3 regions of the Xanthomonas sp. NCPPB 901 genome follow, and region 1 is predicted to be linked to each of the others. Evidence: riboswitches for the same ligand, from Rfam matches in the RefSeq annotation. Region 1 holds a riboswitch; each other region holds the start of a gene.
What was found. Region 1 has a riboswitch for cobalamin ahead of btuB (TonB-dependent vitamin B12 receptor). Riboswitches for the same ligand answer to the same signal wherever they lie in the genome.

Region 1 (3,775 bases):
GCGCAGGGTCAGCGCGTACTCGCGGCCCGGCTGGTTGTACCAGTTCACCGTCTGGTAGTCGCGGTCGAACACGTTGCTGGCCTTGGCCTGCAGCGTCCAGTCCGGGGTGAACGCGTATTCCGCGCGCAGGTCGACGGTGCCGTAGCCGGCCAGGCGCACGCGGTTGGCCGCATCGTCGAAGCGGTGGCCGCTGCCGAAGACGGTGACGCCGAGCTTGACCGGGCCGATGCCGCGGTCCACGTCCAGGCGCGCGGTGTTCTGCGCGCGGCGTGCCAGCCAGTTGTCGCGGTTGTCGCCGTCGCTGCGGTTGCGCGGGTCGGTGTGGCTCAGCTGCGCCGACAGTTCCCAGCCGGCCAGCAACGCATAGCCGGTCAGCTCGGCGCCGCGGATCCGCGCCTCGTCGACGTTGACCGGCAGGAAGCTGACCGCGTCGTAGGAGATCAGGTCCTTGACCCGGGTCTCGTAGGCGTTGAAGGTCCAGTTCCAGCTGTCGGCATACTGCGCAATGCCGAGGTTGCCGCTCTTGGAGCGCTCCGGCTTCAACGCCGGGTTGCCGGCGAACGGGTAGTACAGGTCGTTGAAGGTCGGCGCCTTGAAGCCGGTGCCGACGCTGGCGGTGAGCTTGAGGCCGTGGTCCAGCGCCAGGCCCCAGCCGAGGCTGCCGGTGGTGTGCTCGCCGAACTGCTCGTTGTCGTCGCTGCGCACGCTGGCCTGCACCTGCTGCGCGCCGAAGCGGCCCTGGTACTCGGCGAACACGCCGGTGTTGTCGCGGCTGTCGACGTCGAAGGCGGTGCTGCTGGCGACGTGCTCGCGCTGCCAGTCGCTGCCGACGCTGAGCAGGTGGCCTTCGGCCAGGGTGATGTCGCCCTGCAGCGAGGCGGTGTCGCGGCGGCTGTCGAAGGTGCTGACGAAGCTGCGGGTGCGCGCGCCGGGGGCGCGGTAGTAGCTGTCGGCGTCGTCGACGTTGCGGCCGAGCTGCGCGGCCAGGTGCAGGCGATCGGAGGGCGTCCAGTCGAGCTTGCCGCCGAACACCTGCTGGGTGTTGTCGGCCTCGTTGCCGGCGAATTGCGGGTCGCCGTCGTATTCGTTGCGGCTGTCGATGTTCAGCGCCTGGCCTTCGATGCGCAGCGTATCGGTCAGCGCGTAGCCGCCGCGCGCGCTCAGCGAGACGTTGCGGTAGCCGTCGCGGTCGGGCTGGTCGACGAAGCAGCCGGCGAACAGCGTGGCCGAGCCGTTGCAGGCATTGATGCCGTCGGTCTTCTGGTAGCCGCCCTGCACGGCCAGCCAGCCGCGCTCGCCGCGGTTGCTGAAGCCGGCGCCGGCCTCGCGCAGGCCGTGGCTGCCGCCGCCCAGGCTCAGGTTCTGCTGGAAGCCCTGGCCGCCGCGGCGGGTGAAGATCTGGATGACGCCGCCGATCGCGTCCGAGCCATACAGGCTCGAGCGCGGGCCGCGCACGATCTCGATGCGCTCGATCTGGCTCAGCGGCAGGTCCTGGAACGCGGCCAGGCCGGCGCTGGCCGAGCCGATGCGCACGCCGTCCACCAGCACCAGCACGTGGTCCGATTCGCTGCCGCGCAGGCTCAGCGTGGTCAGCTTGCCCAGCCCGCCCTGGTTGGAGATGCCGATGCCGGCGCGGCCCTGCAGCAGCTGCGCCAGCGAATCGGCCTGGCTGCGCTCGATCTCGGCGCGGTCGATGACCTGCGCCGGGACCACGCTGTCCTCCACCGAGATCTGGGTGCGGGTGGCGGTGACCAGGACCTGGTCGAGGTCGGTGGCGGCATCGGCGGCGTGGGCCAGCGCGGGCAGGGACAGGGCGGACGCGATCGCGACCGAAAGCAGGCGGGACGACATGGGTGGCAACTCCGGCGCGCGGCTGCGCGCTGTGACGGCAAGGGAGTCGCGAACGGAAGGTGCAAGCGGACGGCGCCGGACGCGGCGCGGCACGCCGCGACGCCCTCCGCATCGCAACCAGTGAACTGCAAGGCCGGTCTCCGGGCTGGCGATCGGGGAGGCGGGCCTCCCGGCTGCGACGCCTTCCCATGCCGGGGCACAGTGGCGCAGGTCGTCAGCGCGGATCGCTTACCGTTGCGGGGGCAGCGCCGGCCTTGTCGCAAGACGCACCGGCTTCCCGTTTCAACCCGCTGACCGGAGCCGGCGGGTCACCTTGAAGCGGCGCGATTGTACGCGATCGCCGCCGGCCGCGCGGCTTAGTCTGCGTGGGACCCGTGGCCGTCGTCGTCGCCGTGGCGGTCGGCCAGCGGCGCGTCGGGCGTGTCCTGCGCATAAGCGCCGTCGGCGTCGTCGTCGCCGCGTGCGTCATCGCGGTCGAAATGGGTGGTCGCCACCGGTCCGGCGACTGGCAGGCCGCGCTGCGCCGGCAGCGCCGCCGTCGCGGTCTCCAGCTCGCCCAGCAACTGCGCGCGCCGCGCCTCGGACAGTTCCTGCCAGTGGCAGCCGCTGAGCGCGCCTTCCAGCGAATACAGCAGGTTGAGGCTGGGCTTGAAGCCGGCGCGCTTGACCTTGACGAAGGCGCCGACCGCGCCGGCCGCCTCCAGGTCCTGCTGCGTGCGCACGCCGACCTGGCGCAGCCAGGCCGCGCTCTTGGGGCCGATGTTGCGCAGCTTGGCGGTACTCATCGCAGGCTGTCGACGAAGACCTGGGCGATCGCTTCCAGGCCTTGCTGGTCGTCGGCGTCGAAGCGGGCCAGGTCGGGGCTGTCCAGGTCGAACACGCCGACCAGCGCACTGTCGCGCAGCAGCGGCACCACCAGTTCCGAGCGCGAGGCCGCATCGCAGGCGATGTGCCCGGGGAATGCCTCCACGTCGTCGATGCGCTGGGTCTGGCCGCTGCTGGCGGCCGCACCGCACACGCCCTTGTGCAGCGGAATGCGCACGCAGGCGGGCAGGCCCTGGAACGGCCCGACCACCAGCTCCTTGCCGTCGTAGAGATAGAACCCGACCCAGTTCAGCCGCGGCAGCGCGTGGTAGACCAGCGCCGCCAGGTTGGCGGCATTGGCGATGCGGTCGGGTTCCCCGGCGACCAGGGCGCGGGCCTGGGCGAGCAACTGGGCGTACTGTTCCGGCTTGCTGCCGGTGAGCGAGGACGAGGCGAACATCCCGCGAGTCTAGCAGCGCGCCGGGTCCGCCGGCACCGCGGCGGCTGACGCGCGCGGCGTGCCCGGCTATCCTGCGCGCCGCCGCGCGTCCCGCCGGCCAACCGACAGGGTTTCGCATGGCTGTGTCCGCCTTCTACGTCACCGGCACCGATACCGGCATCGGCAAGACCATCGCCAGCACCGCGCTGCTGCACGCCTTGCGCGCGCGCGGCCAGCGTGCGGTGGGCATGAAGCCGGTGGCCAGCGGCTGCGCCCGCGACGCCGGCGGCTGGCGCAACGAGGATGCGCTGGCGCTGCAGGAGGCGAGCCTGCCGCGTCCGGCCTACGCCGATCTCAATCCCTACGCACTGCCGTTGCCGCTGGCGCCGGAACTGGCCGCCGCCGACGCCGGCGTGGAGCTGGAGCTGGCGCCGATCGCCGCCGCGTTCGCGCGCCTGCGCGCGCAGGCCGACGTGGTGGTGGTGGAAGGCGTGGGCGGCTGGGCCGCACCGCTGTCGGCGACGCTGGACCAGGCCGATCTGGCGCGCGCGCTGGGGCTGCCGGTGCTGTTGGTGGTCGGCCTGCGCCTGGGCTGCCTCAACCACGCCCGGCTCAGCGCCGCGGCGATCGCCGCCGACGGCCTGCAGTGCATCGGCTGGATCGGCAACGAGATCGATCCGG
Region 2 (3,775 bases), 380 kb from region 1:
CCAGGCTGCGGATCGTCCATATAGCGTACCCGCCCGCGACCATCCATATACTTGACGCGGTTGATGTCGCGCCCGTCGAACGGCACGCGCTCGGCGCCGAGGATCTGCCCACCGGTGGACCGCTGCACGCGGCGCACCGCGTCGGACAGCGAGCTGCCGACATAGTCGCGGCTGCGACCCGCGTCGCGCTCCGGCGGCGCCATCGCACCCGGCATGGGTGGTTGCTGCGCACGGCCATGCCCGGCCGCGACCGACGCCAGCGCGAGCGCGAAGACAGCGGCGAAGCGGTAGTGGCGGGAAGCGGAAGAGGTCACGACGGGCATCCTAACGGACTGATCGGAAACGTTCAAAACTTGTGAAGCGCGACACCTCGTGGAAACGAAGACAACCTCGAGAAATCGAGGCAAATTCTTGATTTTTCGGGGTGAATCCGGTCTGAACTTTTCCGGGCGATGCCGGCGGCATTCAGTGAAATGAACCTGCGGGAGGCCGATGCAAGGGCCGCGCCAGGCGTCCGGAGAAGCCCTTCGGCAGGCGCTTCGCGGCGTCTCCCCAAGCGCAGAGACTAGCCGTGAGCGCCTGAACAGAATCCCTGAACGACACGGGGAAGACATAGGCGACGGCGATCGAGGCACCACGCCGGTCAGCGCCGGCCGCGCCGTAAGGCTGGCGGTTCATCGGCAGGGCGAGGCGCCCGCCATGGTCCGGTCGAACCGCGCCGGGTCAGGCCGCTGCGCGCGCCGCCCCGTCGGTGACCGCCAGCGCGCGCTCCAGCAGCGCCCAGTCCGCGCCCGGCCGGTGCGCGCCTTCGCTGAGCACCTGGCGGAAGGCGCGGCCGCCGGGCTGGCCGTGGAACAGGCCCAGCAGGTGCCGGGTGATGTGCTTGAGCGCCAGCCCCTCGGCCAGGCGCGCCTCGACGTAGGGACGCAGCGCGCGCAGCAGCTCCGCGCGCGGGCGCGGCGCGGCGCCGGTCAGGGCCGCGTCCAGCCGGTGCAGGACGTAGGGGTCGTGGTAGGCGGCACGGCCCAGCATCACCCCGTCCAGCGCCTGCAACTGCGCCTGCGCCGTCTCCACCTCGGCCAAGCCGCCGTTGAGCACCACCTGCAGCTGCGGCCGCTCGCGCTTGAGCCGGTGCGCCCAGTCGTAGCGCAGCGGCGGCACCTCGCGGTTCTCCTTGGGCGACAGGCCCTGCAGCCAGGCGTTGCGCGCATGCACCACGAACAACCCGCAGCCGGCGGCGGCGACCTGGTCGACGAAGGCCAGGAACACCGCGTAGTCGTCGTCCTGGTCCACGCCCAGCCGGCACTTCACCGTCACCGGGATGTCCACTGCCGCGACCATCGCCGCCACGCATTCGGCGACCAGCGCCGGCTCGCGCATCAGGCAGGCACCGAAGCGCCCGGCCTGCACCCGGTCGGACGGGCAACCGCAATTCAGATTGATCTCGTCGTAGCCCCAGTCCTGGCCGATCTGCGCCGCCTGCGCCAGCAGCGCCGGCTCGCTACCGCCGAGCTGCAGCGCCAGCGGATGCTCGGACGCATCGAAATCCAGCAGCCGCGCGCGATCGCCCAGCACCACCGCATTGGCGTGCACCATCTCGGTGTACAGCCGCGCCGACGGCGCCAGCAGCCGGTGGAACACCCGGCAGTGGCGGTCGGTCCAGTCCATCATGGGCGCAACGGACAGGCGCAGCGAAGCGGCGTAGCGCGCGGGGAGATCGGAGGTTGGGCGCTGAAGCGTCATCGCACGTCGTACCGGCGTTGCCGGCCATGCGCCGGAACGCCAAGTCTTGGCTTAGGGATCAATAGCTTACACGTTCGCGCTGAACGTTGCCGGGACCTGCCGGGAAAACGCACCTGGCGCTTGACCCGCCGCCGCTTCCAGCCTATCGTGCGCTCGCCGAAGGTATTCATCGCTTCATTCGGATGAAGGGATGGATTTAAACGGGAATCCGGTGACGGCCGGCGCCGCAAGCGCCTGCCCATTCCGGAGCTGCCCCGCAGCGGTGAATGGAAACGACCTCCGTCAATGGCACTGGGCCGGCGCATGCCGGCCTGGGAAGCGACGGACAGTAGGTGCGCAGCCGGCACGGTGCGCGTGTCCATCAGCCCGAATACCGGCCCCGGCCGGAGGACCGTGCGTCCTCCGATTCGACCTGGCGCCTCCGCGGGGAGGCGGCCGGACCGCGACCCGGCCTTGCGCCGCGCCGCGTCGTCCGCCTGCCCGCGCGGTACCGGTTCGCCCGCGGGGGCGAAGGTCGCTGGCGTGGCGGGCGGTCCGTGCGAACGGGGCGCGCGGCGCGCGGTTCCTTCGTTCCTCAATGCCCTTGAACGCAATGAGGAAACGCAACATGACGATCGTGACCAACCTGGGCTTCCCGCGCATCGGTGCGCGGCGCGAGCTCAAACAGGCGCTGGAACGCTACTGGCGCCGCGACATCGACAGCGCGCAACTGCAGGACACCGCACGCGAGCTGCGCCAGCGCCACTGGCAACTGCAACGCGAGGCCGGGGTGGACGTGCCGCCCAGCAACGACTTCAGCCTGTACGACGCGATGCTCGACACCGCGTTCCTGTTCGATGCCATTCCGCAACGTTACCGCGCGCTGGCCGATGCCGATCCGCTGGCCGGCTACTTCGCGATGGCGCGCGGCACGCAGGAACACGGCCTGGACCTGCACGCGCTGGAAATGACCAAGTGGTTCGACACCAACTACCACTACCTGGTGCCGGAACTGGCGCGGCGCCAGCACTTCCGCCTGCGCGGCGACAAGCCGGTGGTGGAGTTCCTGGAAGCCAAGGCGCAGGGCATCCAGACCCGGCCGGTGCTGATCGGGCCGGTGACCTTCCTGGCGCTGTCCAAGACCGTGGACGGCAGCGACCGCTGGGCGCTGCTGGACAGCCTGCTGCCGGTGTACGCCGAGCTGCTGCAACGCCTGCATGCGGCCGGCGCTGGCTGGGTACAGCTCGACGAACCGGCGCTGGTGCTGGACCTGGACGACACCGCGCGCGAGGCCTATCGCCGCGCCTACGCCTTCCTGGCACAGGCGCCGCGGCCGAAGGTGCTGCTGACCAGCTACTTCGGCGAACTGGGCGACAACCTGGAGCTGGCGATGGCGCTGCCGGTGGACGGCGTGCACGTGGACCTGGTGCGCGGCGTGGCGCAACTGGATGCGGTGCTGCAGGCCCTGCCGGCCGGGCGCGTGCTTTCGGCCGGCCTGGTCAACGGCCGCAACGTGTGGCGTACGCCGCTGGACAACGCGCTGACCCTGGCCCGCTACGCCGCCGGCCATGTCGGCCGCGAGCGGCTGTGGCTGGCGCCGTCGTGCTCACTGCTGCACGTGCCGGTGGATCTGCAGCAGGAGACCAAGCTGGACCGCGAACTGGTCGGCTGGCTGGCCTTCGCCAAGCAGAAGCTGCAGGAACTGCGCACCCTGGCCGATGCGCTGGACGACCAGCCGCAGGCGCAGGCTGGGCTGGACGCGGCGCGCGATGCGCTGGCCAGCCGTCGCGCCTCCACCCGCGTGCACCGCGCCGAGGTGGCGCGGCGGGTCGACGCGCTGACCGACGACGCCAGCCGCCGGCAGTCGCCGTATGCGCAGCGCCGCCAGGCGCAACAGGCGGCGCTGCGGCTGCCGCTGTATCCGACCACCACGATCGGCTCGTTCCCGCAGACCGAGCAGGTGCGGCAGGCGCGCGCGCAGCACAAGGCCGGCAAGCTCGACGATGCCGCCTACGACGCGTTCCTGGCCGCCGAGACCGAGCGCTGCGTGCGA
Region 3 (3,775 bases), 530 kb from region 1:
CAAGCGCTACCGCGCCGATGCCGGCGAGCGCTTCCAGCCGCACTTCGACGCCTGCGATGCGGAGACCGGCCGTTACCTGGTGTTCCTGTGGTATCTCAACGACGTGGCCGAGGGCGGGCACACCCGCTTCCTCGACCTGGACCTGGAAATCGCCCCGCGCGCCGGGCGCCTGCTGGTGTTCCCGCCGTACTGGATGTTCCTGCACGCGGGCCTGCCGCCGCGCAGCGGCGACAAGTACATCCTGTCCACCTACCTGGAATTCACCGCCAAGCCGGCCTGACCCAGGGCGCGGTCATGGCGGGATGGGCGCGCACCGCTGCCGCACATCCCCAATTCCGAATCGCGAATCCCTAATCTGGGCCGAACGAACGCCACCGCGCTCATCCCGCGCCATGCAGATGCTCGAACAGGATGGTGCAGCCGATCGCGATCAGCAGCGCGCCGCCGACGATCTCCGCGCGCTTGCCGGCCAGGGCGCCGAGCGCGCGGCCGAGCATGATGCCCAGGGTGACCATGGTCAGCGTGCACAGGCCGATGACCGCCGCGACCTCGACGATGTTCACGTCGAGGAAGGCCAGGCCCACGCCCACCGCCATCGCGTCGATGCTGGTGGCGAAGCCGGTGGCGGCCAGGCTCCAGAAGCCGTGGCGCTTGGGCGCGGCCTCCTCGGGCGCATCGCTCTCCGGCTTGAGACCGGCGACGATCATGTGCACGCCCAGCGCGCCGAGCAGGCCGAAGGCGATCCAGTGGTCGAAGGCGACCACGTACTTGGACGCGGCCTGGCCCAGCACCCAGCCCAATGCCGGGGTCAGCGCCTCGATGCAGCCGAAGATCAGGCCGGCGCGCAGCGCGTCGGCCCAGCGCGGGCGCTGCATCGCCGCCCCCTTGCCGACCGCGGCGGCGAAGGCGTCGGTCGACATGGCGATGCCGAGCAGCAGAATCGAAAGAAACGACATGGGGAACCTTACCGGGACAGGCGACAACGACGAGTGCGCGCGCCCGGCCTTCGCCTTGCGCACTCGCCGCTGGTCTCGCCAACCGAACTGGCTGCCCGTACCACGGCGCATCGGCCGAGTCTGTTGATACGGGCGCTGTCCGCGCAGGGCGGACAGCAGGCTACTCCCCAAGGGGACGCGCAGTCTAACAGCCGCCAACTGCGGCGAACATACCTAGAACGCACGCGAACCTGCAGCTTCTCTTCTTAGCACCGGCTATAGCGGCGCGTGCCTGTGGGCCTCCGCGTGGGGCGCTGCGACGGCTCGCGGCGGCGGCGATCGTGCGGCGCGTTCGGTGTCGTTGCTGCAGCCTGGTGTCCGCCGGTCGTGCACGCCGGCCGTCGCAGGCGAACGCCGCGATGCGCTGTCGGCCACGGCGCGCAGCGTGCCGGCGTCGACACGCGCGCTGCGCTGCAGCGTGTTGCCGTCGCCGCGGCGCGACTACACTGGTCACGCTTCAGGTGCCTGGTCGTCGCAAGACGCGCCGGGTGAAACGGGAAGCCGGTCCGATGCCGGCGCTGCCCCCGCAACGGTAGGCGAGAACACCCGACAACAGACCACTGCGCAAGCGGGAAGGCGTCGGGGTAATGCGATCCCGCATTGCTCGCAAGCCCGGAGACCGGCCTGGCGTGGACGTCCTGCGACGTTCTTTCTCGGGTGTTGCGGTGGGCAACCTGGCGAGCCGAACGACGTCGGGGCCCTGCGCCGCGCGTTCGCTTGTCCTGTCCATCGCCGCCCGCCCGGTGGTGATGCGATGAGGAGACAGGACCCGTGAACCAGATGACCCGGACCCGCGCCGAGGTGGCGACCGTCAAGCTGCTGATCGACGGCGCGTTCGTCGAATCCAGCAGCAGCCAATGGCGCGAGGTCGTCGATCCGGCGACCCAGGACGTGCTCGCGCGCGTGCCGTTCGCCACCGCCGCGGAAGTGGACGCCGCCGTCGCCGCCGCGCGGCGTGCGTTCGCCAGCTGGCGCAAGACGCCGATCGGCGCCCGCGCGCGGATCTTCCTGGCCTACCAGCAGATGATCCGGGCGCACATGGGCGAGCTGGCGGCGATCCTCACCCGCGAGCAGGGCAAGACCCTGGCGGACGCGGAAGGCGACGTGTTCCGCGGCCTGGAAGTGGTGGAACAGGCGGCTGCGATCGGCAACCTGCAACTGGGCGAACTGGCCAACAACGTCGCCAACGGCGTGGATACCTACACGCTGCTGCAGCCGCTGGGCGTGTGCGCCGGCATCACCCCCTTCAACTTCCCGGCGATGATTCCGCTGTGGATGTTCCCGATGGCCATCGCCACCGGCAACACCTTCGTGCTCAAGCCGTCCGAGCAGGATCCGCTGGTGACCATGCGGCTGGTCGAACTGGCGTTGCAGGCGGGCGTGCCCAAGGGCGTGCTGAACGTCGTGCACGGCGGCGCCGAGGTGGTCGATGCGCTGTGCGACCACGCCGACATCAAGGCGCTGTCGTTCGTCGGCTCCACCAAGGTCGGCACCCACGTCTACCGGCGCGCGGCGCTGGCCGGCAAACGCGTGCAATGCATGATGGGCGCCAAGAACCATGCGGTGGTGTTGCCGGATGCAGCGCGCGAGCAGACCCTCGACGCGTTGGTGGGCGCGGCCTTCGGCGCCGCCGGCCAGCGCTGCATGGCCGCCTCGACGGTGGTGCTGGTCGGCCAGGCGCGGCAGTGGATTCCGGCGTTGGTGGCCAAGGCGCAGACGCTGAAGGTCAATGCCGGCAGCGAACCTGGCACTGATCTTGGGCCGGTGATCTCGCGCAGTGCGCGCGAGCGCATCGAAGCGCTGATCGCCACGGGCATCGCCGAGGGCGCGACGCTGGAACTGGACGGACGCAACCCGACGGTGCCCGGTTTCGCGCAGGGCAACTTCGTCGGCCCGACGATCTTCTCCGGGGTCGCACCGGGCATGCGCATCTACGACGAAGAGATCTTCGGCCCGGTGCTGGTGATCCTGGAGGCGGCCACGCTGGAGGATGCGATCGCCCTGGTCAACGCCAATCCGAACGGCAACGGCACGGCGCTGTTCACCCAATCCGGCGCCGCCGCACGCAGGTTCCAGGAAGAGATCGACGTCGGCCAGGTCGGCATCAACGTGCCGATCCCGGTGCCGGTGCCGCTGTTCTCGTTCACCGGTTCGCGCGCCTCCAAGCTCGGCGACCTCGGCCCCTACGGCAAGCAGGCGGTGCAGTTCTACACGCAGACCAAGACCGTCACCGCGCGCTGGTTCGACGACGCCGGCACCGGGCAGGGCGTCAACACCACGATCCGCCTGTCATGACGGCCGCGGCGATGCAGTGGTCGCTGGAGCCGCCGGCCGATGCCGGCCTGGACGAGGCGCAGCGCGCCTATCGCGAGGCCGCGCGCGGCTTCGCCCAGGCCGAGCTGGCGCCGCACGCGGCGCGCTGGGACGCGGACGGGATCTTCCCGCGCGAGGCGATCGGCAAGGCCGGCGAACTCGGCTTCTGCGGCCTGTACGTGGACGAGGATGCCGGCGGCAGCGGACTGTCGCGCCTGGATGCGGCGATCGTGTTCGAGGAACTGGCCGCCGTGGACCCGTCCACCGCCGCCTTCATCAGCATCCACAACATGGCCACCTGGATGCTGACCCGTTTCGCCACGCCGGCGGTGCGCAAGGACTGGGGACCGGTACTGGCCAGCGGCAGCAAGCTCGCCTCGTATTGCCTGACCGAACCCGGTGCCGGGTCCGACGCGGCCGCGCTGAAGACCCGCGCGGTGCGCGAGGGCGACGGCTACCGCATCGAC

Region 2: it holds a riboswitch for cobalamin, as region 1 does, so the genes downstream of both, metE (5-methyltetrahydropteroyltriglutamate--homocysteine S-methyltransferase) here and btuB (TonB-dependent vitamin B12 receptor) in region 1, are expected to answer to the same signal.
Region 3: it holds a riboswitch for cobalamin, as region 1 does, so the genes downstream of both, AC1PME_RS20535 (CoA-acylating methylmalonate-semialdehyde dehydrogenase) here and btuB (TonB-dependent vitamin B12 receptor) in region 1, are expected to answer to the same signal.

The regions. Positions count from the first base shown of each region.
Region 1 is NZ_CM161511.1:4,278,900-4,282,674, reverse strand. Features, by position in the region: gene btuB (TonB-dependent vitamin B12 receptor) at 1-1,851, opposite strand, end outside; cobalamin riboswitch at 1,966-2,182, opposite strand; gene AC1PME_RS18110 (TfoX/Sxy family protein) at 2,208-2,636, opposite strand; gene AC1PME_RS18105 (GAF domain-containing protein) at 2,633-3,115, opposite strand; gene bioD (dethiobiotin synthase) at 3,232-3,775, shown strand, end outside.
Region 2 is NZ_CM161511.1:4,662,783-4,666,557, forward strand. Features, by position in the region: gene AC1PME_RS19890 (hypothetical protein) at 1-314, opposite strand, end outside; gene dusA (tRNA dihydrouridine(20/20a) synthase DusA) at 724-1,743, opposite strand; cobalamin riboswitch at 1,886-2,139, shown strand; gene metE (5-methyltetrahydropteroyltriglutamate--homocysteine S-methyltransferase) at 2,351-3,775, shown strand, end outside.
Region 3 is NZ_CM161511.1:4,813,616-4,817,390, reverse strand. Features, by position in the region: gene AC1PME_RS20545 (2OG-Fe(II) oxygenase family protein) at 1-280, shown strand, start outside; gene mntP (manganese efflux pump MntP) at 381-956, opposite strand; cobalamin riboswitch at 1,438-1,637, shown strand; gene AC1PME_RS20535 (CoA-acylating methylmalonate-semialdehyde dehydrogenase) at 1,776-3,290, shown strand; gene AC1PME_RS20530 (acyl-CoA dehydrogenase family protein) at 3,302-3,775, shown strand, end outside.